2 regions of the Mesobacillus sp. MER 48 genome follow, and region 1 is predicted to be linked to the other one. Evidence: predicted binding sites of a transcription regulator. Region 1 holds the regulator's gene; the other holds the start of a gene.
What was found. The regulator Rex, encoded in region 1, represses fermentation and respiration genes when NADH is low (regulators of the CRP and FNR family bind a similar motif). The targets are predictions, from matches to a motif close to TTGTGAAATATTTCACAA.

Region 1 (6,045 bases):
ACGATCGAGCTCAAGGACCTTGGTAGCGATCCTGTTGATAAAGTAACGGTCGTGGGAGACGAACAGGATGGTGCCTGGATAATCGATCAAGGCGTTCTCAAGCACTTCCTTGCTGTCCAGGTCCAGATGGTTTGTCGGTTCATCCAAAATTAGGAAATTGGACTTTTGCAGCATCAGCTTGGCTAGTGCCAACCGTGCTTTTTCACCGCCGCTCAGGGTGTAGACGATTTTTAACACATCATCGCCTGAAAAAAGGAAATTGCCCAATACGGTGCGGATTTCCTTTTCCGATTTCAGTGGATACTCGTCCCACAGTTCATTTAAAACTTTTTTATTCGAGCTCAGCTCTGCCTGTTCCTGATCGTAATAGCCGATTGAGACATTTGAGCCGTACTGAATATTGCCGGTAATCGAAGGCAGTTTTTCGACGATTGTTTTTAGTAAGGTCGATTTTCCGACGCCGTTTGGCCCAACAAGTGCAGTACTGTCGCCACGCGAAAGGTTAAAAGAGATATTTTCGGATACGGCTTCATTCTGATAGCCGACAGCAAGTGTATTTACCTTCAGGACGTCATTCCCGCTCTGGCGTTCAATCTGGAAGCTGAAGGAAGCTGACTTTTCATCTCCCATCGGCCTGTCCATCCGATCGATTTTCTCGAGTTGTTTCCGGCGGCTCTGGGCCCGTTTCGTTGTCGAGGCCCTGGCAAGGTTCCGCTGGATAAAATCCTGCAGCTTGGAGATTTCATCCTGCTGCTTTTCATATAACTTCAGGTCGCGCTCGTAATTTGCTGCTTTTTGTTCTAAATATGAGCTGTAATTGCCCGGGAACTTCGTCAGCTGGTGACGGGAGATTTCGTATACCTGGTTCACAACCTTATCAAGGAAATAACGGTCGTGTGAAACAATCAGAATCGCACCGGCATAACCCTGTAGGTACTGTTCAAGCCAGGATAGCGTGTCGATGTCCAGATGGTTGGTCGGTTCGTCAAGAATCAAAATATCAGGACGTGTCAATAACAGCTTGGCGAGCGCAAGCCTTGTTTTCTGTCCTCCGCTTAAAGTGGAGATTTTTGTGGAATAATCAAAAGACTGGAAGTTCAGGCCGTGCAGGACCGAGCGGATGTCAGCTTCGTACTGATAGCCGCCTTTTTCTTTGAACTGGACCTGCAAAACGTCATAATCCTTCAATACTCTTTCATACTCGGACTCGTTCGACAGAATGTTAGGATCAGACATTTTTTCCTCAAGCCGGCGCAGGTCTTTTTCCATGCTGTGCAGATGATCAAAAACGGCCAGCATTTCATCCCAAATACTTTTCTCGGATTCCAGCCCGGTATTCTGGGCAAGATAGCCGATTGATGTTCCTTTCGGGCGGATGATCTCGCCGCCGTCATGGGATTCATAGCCGGCAATGATTTTCAGGAGGGTTGATTTCCCAGCCCCGTTCCGGCCGACAAGAGCAACACGATCATTGGTCTGTATTTCAAACTTGATATTCGATAAAATAAGATCAGCCGCAAAATATTTTGATAGCTGATTGACTTGTAATAGAATCATTATTTTTCACCTCTAATGCCTTAGGGATAGTGTAACCCAATCCTATTGGCTCGGCAATATGTGCGGCCTGCTACAGGCGGTAAGGCAGAAAAATTTCATCTTCTATATGTGAAGATAGAAACAAAGTTCACACACAAGTTTGTGAAAATAGTGTATTATTTGGTTGAAAGGAGCTTGAAGATGGCAGAATTTACGCATTTTAATGAAGAGGGAAGAGCGAAGATGGTCGATGTCAGTGAAAAACCTGAGACGGTCCGTACGGCAGTCGCCCATTCAAGCATTACCGTTAATGAAGATATATATGTAAGGATTACTGAAAATAAGATGAAAAAAGGTGATGTCCTGGCAGTCGCGCAGGTTGCTGGCATCATGGCAGCCAAGAAGACGTCCGAAATCATTCCGATGTGCCATCCGATTCCATTAACAGGAATTGACCTTTCGTTTGAATGGGAGCAAAATGGAAATGATTATATTTTAAATATCGCTGCAGCAGTTAAAACAAAAGGGAATACAGGGGTAGAAATGGAAGCGTTAACAGCAGCATCAGCATGCGCGCTGACTGTTTATGATATGTGCAAGGCCGTTGACAAAGGCATGGTGATCGGCAAAACCTATCTTGTGGAGAAAACTGGCGGGAAAAACGGCGATTTTAAGAGAGATGAGAAGTTAAAATAGAATACGAACAGGTGGAGGATGGAGAATGACGAATGATGCTATGAAGATTCCGCAGGCAACTGCAAAACGCTTGCCGCTGTATTACCGATTTTTATTGAACTTGCATTCTTCAGGCAAGCAGAGGGTATCGTCCGCGGAACTGAGTGAAGCGGTAAAAGTGGATTCGGCTACGATCAGAAGGGACTTTTCCTATTTCGGGGCTTTGGGTAAAAAGGGTTACGGCTACAATGTGAATTACCTGCTGACTTTTTTCCGAAAGACGCTCGACCAGGATGAACTCACGAAGGTTGCGCTGATCGGTGTTGGTAATTTAGGAACGGCGTTTTTGAATTATAATTTTTCCAAAAACAATAATACAAAAATTCAAATTGCCTTCGATGTCGACCTGGATAAGGTTGGGACGCAGATTGGCGATGTACCTGTCTATCACATGGATGACCTCGATAAAGTTGTTGTCGAGGAAGGCATCCAGGTGGCGATCCTGACCGTGCCGTCAGCGGTAGCACAGCCGATTACGGACAGACTGGTACAGGCGAATGTGAAGGGGATCCTGAATTTTACGCCCGCGAGGCTGAATGTACCGTCTTCAATCAGGATCCATCATATTGATCTGGCAGTAGAATTGCAATCATTGATTTATTTCTTGAAGCATTATCCGACAGACAGTGATTCTGAAGAATAAAAAATGGCTCCTTCGATGAAGGAGCTATTTTTTATCCATTTGTTTCAGTTTGAAATGGAACAGGATCATTCTGATGCCGGAACCGAAATCGAACGTTGCGAGCAGGACGAGCAAATAACTGAAAAATCCCCAGCCTGTATCGTTGACATTTTGGATGGCGAAATAGGTGAATAAGCTGCCTAACAAGATGTAGACAATGCCTGAAAACATAGGCGATTGCTTCATGACTTAAAATCCCCCAATAAAGCTTTGTATTTTCTCTGCTTCTTTTATCATTCTCTCAATGTCTTCCCTGAATACGGATTGAAGCAGTACAACCATTGTATTCATTGTAACATGGGCGATGATCGGCACGATGATCCGCTTTGTTTTTACATAAAGGAAGGCAAACGTAAAGCCCATCGCAGAGTATAGGATCACATGCTCCGGCTCCATATGGGCCAGTGCGAATATGACGGAACTGATCAAGGCTGCTAAGAAAAAGTTCATTTTCCTGTGCAGACTGCCAAAAATAATCTTCCTGAAGACGATTTCCTCCAAAATCGGACCGATGATCGAGCTGACGAGAATCACAACCGGAAACCTTTCAATCAGTTTGATGATTTCCTGAGTATTCTCCGAGCCCATCTCAATTCCAAGCATGCTTTCGATGCTGCCTGCAATCGACTGCGCGAACAAGGCCAGGAATACCCCGGCGAAAGCCCAGGCAGCCGAACTTGCCGGCGAAGATACTTCACGCAAATCAGCATTTATGGTTCTTTCCTTCCTTAAAATCAGCAGGATGATCAGAAGAGTCAGTGAAAAGCTGATCACAAGCCAGTATGGAATCGCAAGGGTTTGCATTTCATCAAGGCTTTTTCCCATCGCAGCACCGATGAAAGCAATGATTGGGACACCGACCAGGCTTGAAAGCTGCATAACAATATAGGCAATAATGACGTACCAGTATTCTTTTTTCAATCGAAAAAACTCCTTAATAATGCAGAAATGTATGTTCTGAAATTTTACGTAATAATATGCTGGCCTGTAAAATAAAATACGGGGATAGCTTTGCTTATCTATACACTCTCTATATTCTACTAGTAAATGATTTGAAAGTTCAAATTGTAGGGTCAGGATGAAAAAGTTGGTTGTTCGAACTTAGTATTCCCTGACTACCAGATACTTGTTAAGGTGAATTAAAAATGATTGGAGGTCCAAATGATTTATTTGGAAACATCCCGACTGATTTTGCGCGACTGGTTAAGCGCAGATTTAGAGCACTTTTGCAAAATGAATGCAGACCCGGATGTGATGAATTATTTTCCTCGTGTTTTATCCTCGGCAGAAACTGAGAGATTTTATCAGGCGATTCTTGCCGAGTTCAAAGAATACGGCTTTGGGTTATATGCGGTTGAAGAGAAGAGAACAAAAGAGTTCATTGGATTCATAGGGTTTCACAGGGCAACATTCGAATCAGATTTTACCCCGTGCATCGAAATTGGCTGGAGGCTGAAGAAAAATGCCTGGGGCCAAGGTTATGCAACAGAAGGTGCCAGGGCCTGTTTGGAATATGGATTCAAGAACCTGGGCTTTAGCGAGGTCGTCAGTTTTACAGCAGAAATCAATAAACCCTCTGTCAATGTCATGAAAAAAATCGGCATGAAACCTGTTAAAACATTTCTTCACCCAAGAGTGGATCAGGATAGTCCGCTGAAGAAGCACGTCCTCTACCAAACCAGGAAGTGACGCCGTCAGCAGAGATTTCACCAGCATTCGACACCATCAGGACCCTCGTGAATTTTCATGAAAAATTTTAGCTTCACGCTTGCAAAAAAAATAGAGATTCATTATTATATAAATTGTGTTAGCACTCTATTGAGGCGAGTGCTAATAAAAAAAATCTACATATAATTTGAGGAGGTTGTTTCACTTGATCAAGCCACTAGGAGATCGCATTATTATCGAGCTTGTTGAGTCTGAAGAAAAAACTGCAAGCGGTATCGTTTTACCCGACACAGCGAAAGAAAAACCTCAAGAAGGTAAAGTCGTAGCTGTTGGAACTGGCCGTGTACTTGAAAACGGTGAGCGCGTTGCTCTTGAAGTTGAAGTCGGAAACCGCATTATCTTCTCAAAATACGCAGGAACAGAAGTGAAGTACCAGGGAACTGAGTACCTGATCCTACGTGAAAACGACATTCTAGCAATAGTGGAATAGAATAGCGGAAGCGCCTTGGTCAGGCCCGACAAGCGCTGGAGGGCCTGGAAGTGAAGTCGCTCTTTGACTTCATTGCCAGGACCGAAATCGATATGTATAGCCGACTGTTCAGAAACGCAGAAACTGGAGACTCAGACAAAGAAGCGCTTTTTGCTTCTGCCGGCGGAGTTGAAGTTTCGGAGTTTCTAGGAGGCGACACTAAACAATCGTCTCGAGGGACTAGGCGCTGGATCTGGACACTAACAAAAATGTAGTGGGTTAACATATTCATTAAAATTCTGAGGAGGTTTTTCTACAATGGCAAAAGAAATTAAGTTCAGTGAAGAAGCACGCCGCGCGATGCTTCGCGGAGTAGATTCTCTTGCAAATGCAGTAAAAGTAACTCTTGGACCAAAAGGACGCAACGTGGTTCTTGAGAAGAAATTCGGTTCGCCTCTTATCACAAACGATGGTGTAACAATCGCAAAAGAAATCGAACTTGAAGATGCATTCGAAAACATGGGTGCTAAGCTTGTTGCTGAAGTAGCAAGCAAGACAAATGACGTTGCTGGTGACGGTACTACTACTGCAACCGTTCTTGCACAGGCGATGATCCGTGAAGGTCTTAAGAACGTAACCGCCGGCGCTAACCCAATGGGTATCCGCAAAGGTATGGAAAAGGCTGTTATTACAGCTGTTGAAGAGCTTAAGGCTATTTCTAAGCCAATCGAAGGCAAAGCTTCTATCGCACAAGTTGCGGCAATCTCTTCTGCTGACGAAGAAGTTGGCCAATTGATCGCTGAAGCAATGGAGCGCGTTGGCAACGACGGCGTTATCACAATCGAAGAATCTAAAGGCTTCACTACAGAATTGGATGTTGTTGAAGGTATGCAGTTCGACCGCGGATATGCATCTCCTTACATGGTAACTGATTCTGACAAGATGGAAGCAGTTC
Region 2 (6,045 bases), on a different contig from region 1:
CTGTCCACAATTTTTCCATGGTCTCCTTGTTGTACACACCGGCTGCTGGAATTTCAATTGCTGGATTCCCCTTGCGATTCCCTCTTCCATTTGGGCCGATATATTCACCGCCCTGCAGGCTTTCTTCAGTAGCAGCATAAATGGTTGGGTCAGCTCCCTTTTCAGCAGGCTGGGAAAAGAATTTGACCATCCCTTTCATGAATGCAGGAGTTTCGCCTTTACCTAAATGGAATAAATTCGTATTTGAAATTCCCGGATGGCATGCAATACTGATGCTCTCCATTCCATGCTGTTTGAAACGGTTATCCAGCTCTTTGGCGAATAAAAGGTTGGCCAGCTTACTTTGTCCATAAAACTTCATAGCTTTATAACCTTTTGAGCCATCTAAATTGTCAAAATCTATTTTGGCTCCTCTATGGGCGATACTGCTTAAAGTCACCACTCTGGATTCGGAGGTTGTTTTTAAAATCGGCAAAAGGAGTCCCGTTAACGCAAAATGACCAAGGTGATTGCTGCCAAACTGAAGTTCAAAACCATCCTTAGTCTTTCCATAAGGCGGAATCATGACTCCGGCATTATTGATTAAAAGATCCAGAGAATCGAATTCTTTCATAAAGACTTCGGTGAAATCGCGGACACTTTGCAAGTCTGCCAGATCAAGCTTCATAAGTTTTATTTTTGCCTGGGGATTTCGCTGAAGGATGCCTTCTGCTGCTCCCTTGCCCTTTTCCATGTTCCTAACAGCCAGGATGACAAATGCTCCTTTTGAAGAAAGGTCCTTTGCAGCCTCATAGCCAATTCCACTGTTTGCACCAGTGATGATGGCCTTTTTTCCTGTTAAATTCTCTAATAACATTTTGACACCTCTACTCCGATTAATACCAGATCACATTCCACTTTCATCGTACCATAGTTGGGCTTATTAACCATTGAAAAATAACCACTTTTAATTCATACTAAACACATAGGGATTATAGGAGGTGCAAACTATGAATTTTTTTAAAGAGAAATGCCCACGCTGCGACGCAACCCTCAAAGTGAAAAAACAACTTGAGAGCAAAACAATTATTGTAAAAGTTTGTCCATCTGCCCATTACGAAAAAGAATTCCATCCAGCATTGGAGACCTATATCGAAACATACAGGATATCTTAAAATAGAAACAAAAGAAGTACCTTTACAGGGCCTGCAATATGGCCCTGTTTTTTTTTCGTCAATATCTGCCGTTCGAAATTCACGAAGATGACATTTTTTGTTTTCATAATTTGTTCACATTTGTCTTTAAATCCGTAACAATTTCCATGTTAGAATGATTACAAATAAAGCAGTGTGATATTTATCACACCTTTTTTGCCACAACTTACCGTTCATTTTCGGCTTACTTTTGACAACATTGTGAACAAATGAACATAAGTTTGTGATAAAATGAACAAGGTTGAAATTTGAAAGGAGCTGCAGTGATGAAGAAATCAAAACTTTTTTTGGTCTCCCTCACCTCGATCATGGCTATGCTGTTGCTTAGCGGCTGTGAAAACAATATGGTGGTATTTAACCCTGAGGGACCAATCGCCAGGCAAATTCTTGAGCTAATCAACTTTTCGATTGCTTTGATGCTGCTTGTTACAGTGGTTGTATTCGGGCTTTTCGCTTTCATTGTCTGGAAGTACCGTGAGCGAAAAAACAATATGGATTATGAGCCGCCTGAAGAACACGGCAGCACAGTATTGGAAATTATTTGGACTGTGATTCCAATTTTGATTATCGTTGCTTTGACCATCCCAACTGTCAAAACAATTTATGCTATAGATGAAATACCTAAAGGCTACGAAGATAAAGAACCGCTTGTCATTAATGTAACGTCCGCTGACTGGAAATGGATCTTCAGCTACCCAGAACAAGGAATCGAGACAGTCAACTATGTGAACATCCCTGAAGACCGTCCGATCGACTTTAAGCTGACTTCAGCCGGAACGATGCAGAGCTTCTGGATACCTGCGCTTGGCGGGCAAAAGTATTCCATGGCCCATGCCGAGACCCAGTTATACCTAGTCGCTGACAATCCTGGCTCATATGTAGGCCGAAATACTAACTTCAATGGCCAGGGCTATGCAGGAATGGAATTCGAAGTACTTTCCCAGACGCAGGAAGATTTCGACCAATGGATTAAGGACGTAAAGGAAACGGCACCAAAAATGACTCTTGAAGAGTATGAAAAAATGCTTGAGCCATCACACTTTGGCCGGAAGACGTTCTCAAATACGCATCTTGAATGGGTCGATCATTCAGATCCTCACTCAAAGAATTACACCAACCCTGAAATGTATGACAGAGGACATGGCTGGCCAGGAAAGATTTTTGAGGACGAGAATAATTACAAAAATAAAGACGGAAACGACTCTGAAACTATGAATCATAAAGAATCAGAAACTGAGGATTCTCACGGAGGTGAGCACAGTGGGCATTAAATGGGATGAATTTTTCGTAACCGGCGATCCACTGATTTTTGCATCACAGATAGGTATTGCTCTGACGCTAGTTGGTGCCATAGCAGGAATCACTTACTTTAAAAAATGGAATTACCTTTGGACTGAATGGCTGACAACCGTTGATCACAAGAAAATTGGGATCATGTATATCCTGCTTGGTGTCGTGATGTTTTTCCGCGGTGGTATTGACGGATTGATGATGAAAGGCCAGACGGCAGTTCCTGAAAATGAATTCCTGAATGCACAGCATTATAATGAAGTCTTTACAACTCACGGTGTCATCATGATCCTGTTTGTGGCGATGCCGCTGCTGATCGGTCTCATGAACTTTGCGGTTCCATTGCAGATTGGCGCTCGCGATGTTGCTTTCCCACAGCTGAACGCACTTAGCTTCTGGCTGACTGTGAGCGGTGCTGCGCTCTTTAACATTTCATTCATTATCGGTGGTTCACCAGATGCAGGCTGGACTTCTTACTTCCCTCTTGCCGGGAAAGAATTCAGTCCGGGCATAGGGAATAACTTCTATGCTGTGGCCCTGCAAATTGCTGGTGCCGGTACTTTGATGACTGGTATTAACTTTGTTGTCACAGTGTTAAAAATGAGAACCAAAGGCATGACCTTGATGAAAATGCCGATGTTCACCTGGACATCATTCATTACATCAATCATCATTGTGGCGAGCTTCCCTATTTTTACGGTAGCACTTGCATTGATGACATTTGACCGCACATTCGGGACTCACTTCTTCACGATTTCCGGAGGCGGTATGGACATGCTCTGGGCAAACCTGTTCTGGTTATGGGGACACCCTGAAGTTTATATTGTCGTTCTGCCAGCCTTCGGAATGCTGTCAGATATTATCTCAACGTTCGCCCGCAAAACGCTTTACGGTTATAAATCAATGGTTATCTCCATTGTAATGATATCTGTCTTGAGTATGCTTGTTTGGGTTCACCACTTCTTCACTATGGGCAATAATGCCGCAGTGAACTCGTTCTTCTCGATCACAACAATGGCGATAGCCATTCCGACCGGAGTGAAGGTGTTCAACTGGCTGTTCACAATGAGAAAAGGGCGAATCAAGTTTACAACATCCATGCTCTGGGCACTTGCATTCGTTCCTAACTTTGTCATCGGCGGTGTGACTGGCGTCATGCTTGCTATGGCTGCAGCCGATTACCAGTATCACAACACATTGTTCCTGGTGGCGCACTTCCACTATGTATTGATTCCTGGGGTAGTGTTCCCGATCTTTGCCGGCCTTTATTACTGGTGGCCAAAGATGTTCGGCTATATGCTGAATGAAAAAATCGGAAAATGGCATTTCTGGCTGTTCGTAGTAGGTTTCAACGTAACATTCATGCCAATGTTCTTCTTAGGACTTGATGGTGCGGTCCGCCGTGCATACACATACTCAGCTGAAACTGGCTTTGGTCCATTGATGATGCTTTCTGCAGCAGGTTCAGTCATTCTTGCAGCAGGCTTTGCGGCCCTTGTCTACAATATTTACTGGAGTGCTCGCCATGCTGACCGCAACATCGGCAATGACCCTTGGGATGCAAGAACTCTTGAATGGGCTACTGCTACACCTGTACAGCATTACAATTTTGCTTCCCTTCCGGAAGTAACAAAGCTTGATGCTTTCTGGCACATGAAAAAGAACAATGAAATTCAGCCTCTCAGTGAAGATGAGATTGAAGAAATTCACTTGCCTAGCAATACATGGATTCCGATCTATATGGGTGTAGTATTCGGTATCTCAGGATTCCTGCTTGTTTTTGAATGGACAATTGCTGCCGGGGTTGCCGCACTTGGAATATTTGCCGGTTTGGCTTTCCGTTCATTTGATTATGATGAAGGATTCCATGTTCACAAGGATGAAATCTCTGAAACGGAACGCAAATGGAGAAAAGGCGCGAACAAAGGAGTGAAGAACCATGTCAGCTAAAGTCAACGCCGCTTTGCCGCTTGAATACCAGACAGAACAAAACAGGATGAACATCCTTGGCTTCTGGATCTTCCTTGGAGCAGAAATAGTACTTTTCGCTACCCTTTTCGGTGTATATGGTGTCCTCGGTGACCGCCATGCGGGAGGTCCAACACAGAGCGATATTTTTATCGTAAAAGACGTTTTGATTCAAACCTTCCTTCTATTGACGAGCAGTTTTACAATGGGCATTTCGATTTTCGAGATGCGCCGCAGCAATATGAAAGGAATGCTGATGTGGCTTGTATTTACTTTATTGCTCGGCGGTGGTTTCCTATTCATGGAGATCCGCGAATTCATGCACTATGTACATGAAGGTGCAACGATGCAAACAAGCGCATTCCTTTCCAGTTTCTTCGTCCTGCTTGGAACGCATGGATTACACGTCACCATCGGAATCGGCTGGGCTATCCTGTTGATCATCCAGATGCTGCAGAGAGGGCTAACTCCAGTGACAGCCCGCAAGACGTTCATCTTTGGACTATACTGGCACTTCCTTGACGTCGTTTGGATTTTCATCTTCACTTTCGTATATCTAAGAGGGTTGGTGATGTAATATGAATAATCATTCTAAAGGCTTCCCAATCAGCCATGTCATCGGATTCTTCATGTCACTTGTATTGACGTTCGGCGCAGCATGGATTGCCCTTCAAAGCTCCCTATCCATGAAGGCAGTCATGTGGATCATCGGCACACTGGCAATTGTCCAGGCTGGTATCCAGCTGTATATGTTCATGCACATCAACGAAGGCGATGATAAAGTTACAAACAATATCAATATTATTTATTCAGCTTTCATTGCAGTCGTCATTGTGGCAGGCTCCATCTGGGTCATGACATCTGGACACTCGCATTAATGAGCAGAAATTTGGCCATTTATTTAAGTAAACAGATCCTTTTTAGGGTGCAAATCTTCTAAATGACAATGAAAATGGCGTGTAAACTGACATCGGTTTTGACACGCCATTTTTTTATTTATTGTTTTTTCGGATCCTAGATATAATGGCTCTTATTCAACATAAGCACCCTTATGTTTAAGTACATTTGTTCACAAACTAAGCCTTTATTGTCTCAGTTACTTTAAAAAGTAAAAGCGATTGCTTTAATTTGCAATCGCTATACTTTTTAATACGAGTTTATATTTCCACTTTATGAAAAGCTATTTACTTTCTATCATTGATAAAAGTATTTTTTCCATTTCTTCTTTTGATAGTAGATTATTGGCCGCCAAAATCAATTTGTATCCTTCTTCAGGGACAGTCACCCTCATACCACCCCATCCATCTTTAGGGGGAAAATATTCAAACTCAAATTCATTTAAATAATATGATTCGGGAGAGGTGTTAAAATAACCAGCCTCAGGCTCTTCTATAGAAGCTATTTGATTTTTATTATGCTGTTCTAACAGAAAAAATGATTCTCCATTTTTATACTGGAATGAAGTATTTGGTTCTTCGCTGCTCTTTTTTTGATCGAAGCCTTCATACACTTTGTTATATCCTTCAGGTATATATGTTGGTTTAATGAAAGGGAAACTTGCCATCTGTTGGGCTTGTATTGGAATAAATTTGTC

Region 2: qoxA (cytochrome aa3 quinol oxidase subunit II) is a predicted target of Rex. The motif match lies at 1,393-1,410, and genes of this name have one in related genera.

What each region holds. Positions count from the first base shown of each region.
Region 1 is NZ_JAMAUR010000012.1:54,075-60,119, reverse strand. Features, by position in the region: gene M3593_RS22415 (ABC-F family ATP-binding cassette domain-containing protein) at 1-1,557, opposite strand, end outside; gene moaC (cyclic pyranopterin monophosphate synthase MoaC) at 1,738-2,232, shown strand; gene M3593_RS22405 (redox-sensing transcriptional repressor Rex) at 2,258-2,914, shown strand; gene M3593_RS22400 (YdiK family protein) at 2,939-3,139, opposite strand; gene M3593_RS22395 (CPBP family intramembrane glutamic endopeptidase) at 3,143-3,874, opposite strand; gene M3593_RS22390 (GNAT family N-acetyltransferase) at 4,115-4,642, shown strand; gene groES (co-chaperone GroES) at 4,827-5,111, shown strand; gene M3593_RS22380 (hypothetical protein) at 5,162-5,365, shown strand; gene groL (chaperonin GroEL) at 5,409-6,045, shown strand, end outside.
Region 2 is NZ_JAMAUR010000001.1:4,332-10,376, reverse strand. Features, by position in the region: gene M3593_RS00060 (oxidoreductase) at 1-856, opposite strand, end outside; gene M3593_RS00055 (hypothetical protein) at 990-1,154, shown strand; gene qoxA (cytochrome aa3 quinol oxidase subunit II) at 1,460-2,464, shown strand; gene qoxB (cytochrome aa3 quinol oxidase subunit I) at 2,454-4,433, shown strand; gene qoxC (cytochrome aa3 quinol oxidase subunit III) at 4,423-5,028, shown strand; gene qoxD (cytochrome aa3 quinol oxidase subunit IV) at 5,030-5,329, shown strand; gene M3593_RS00030 (DUF4367 domain-containing protein) at 5,632-6,045, opposite strand, start outside.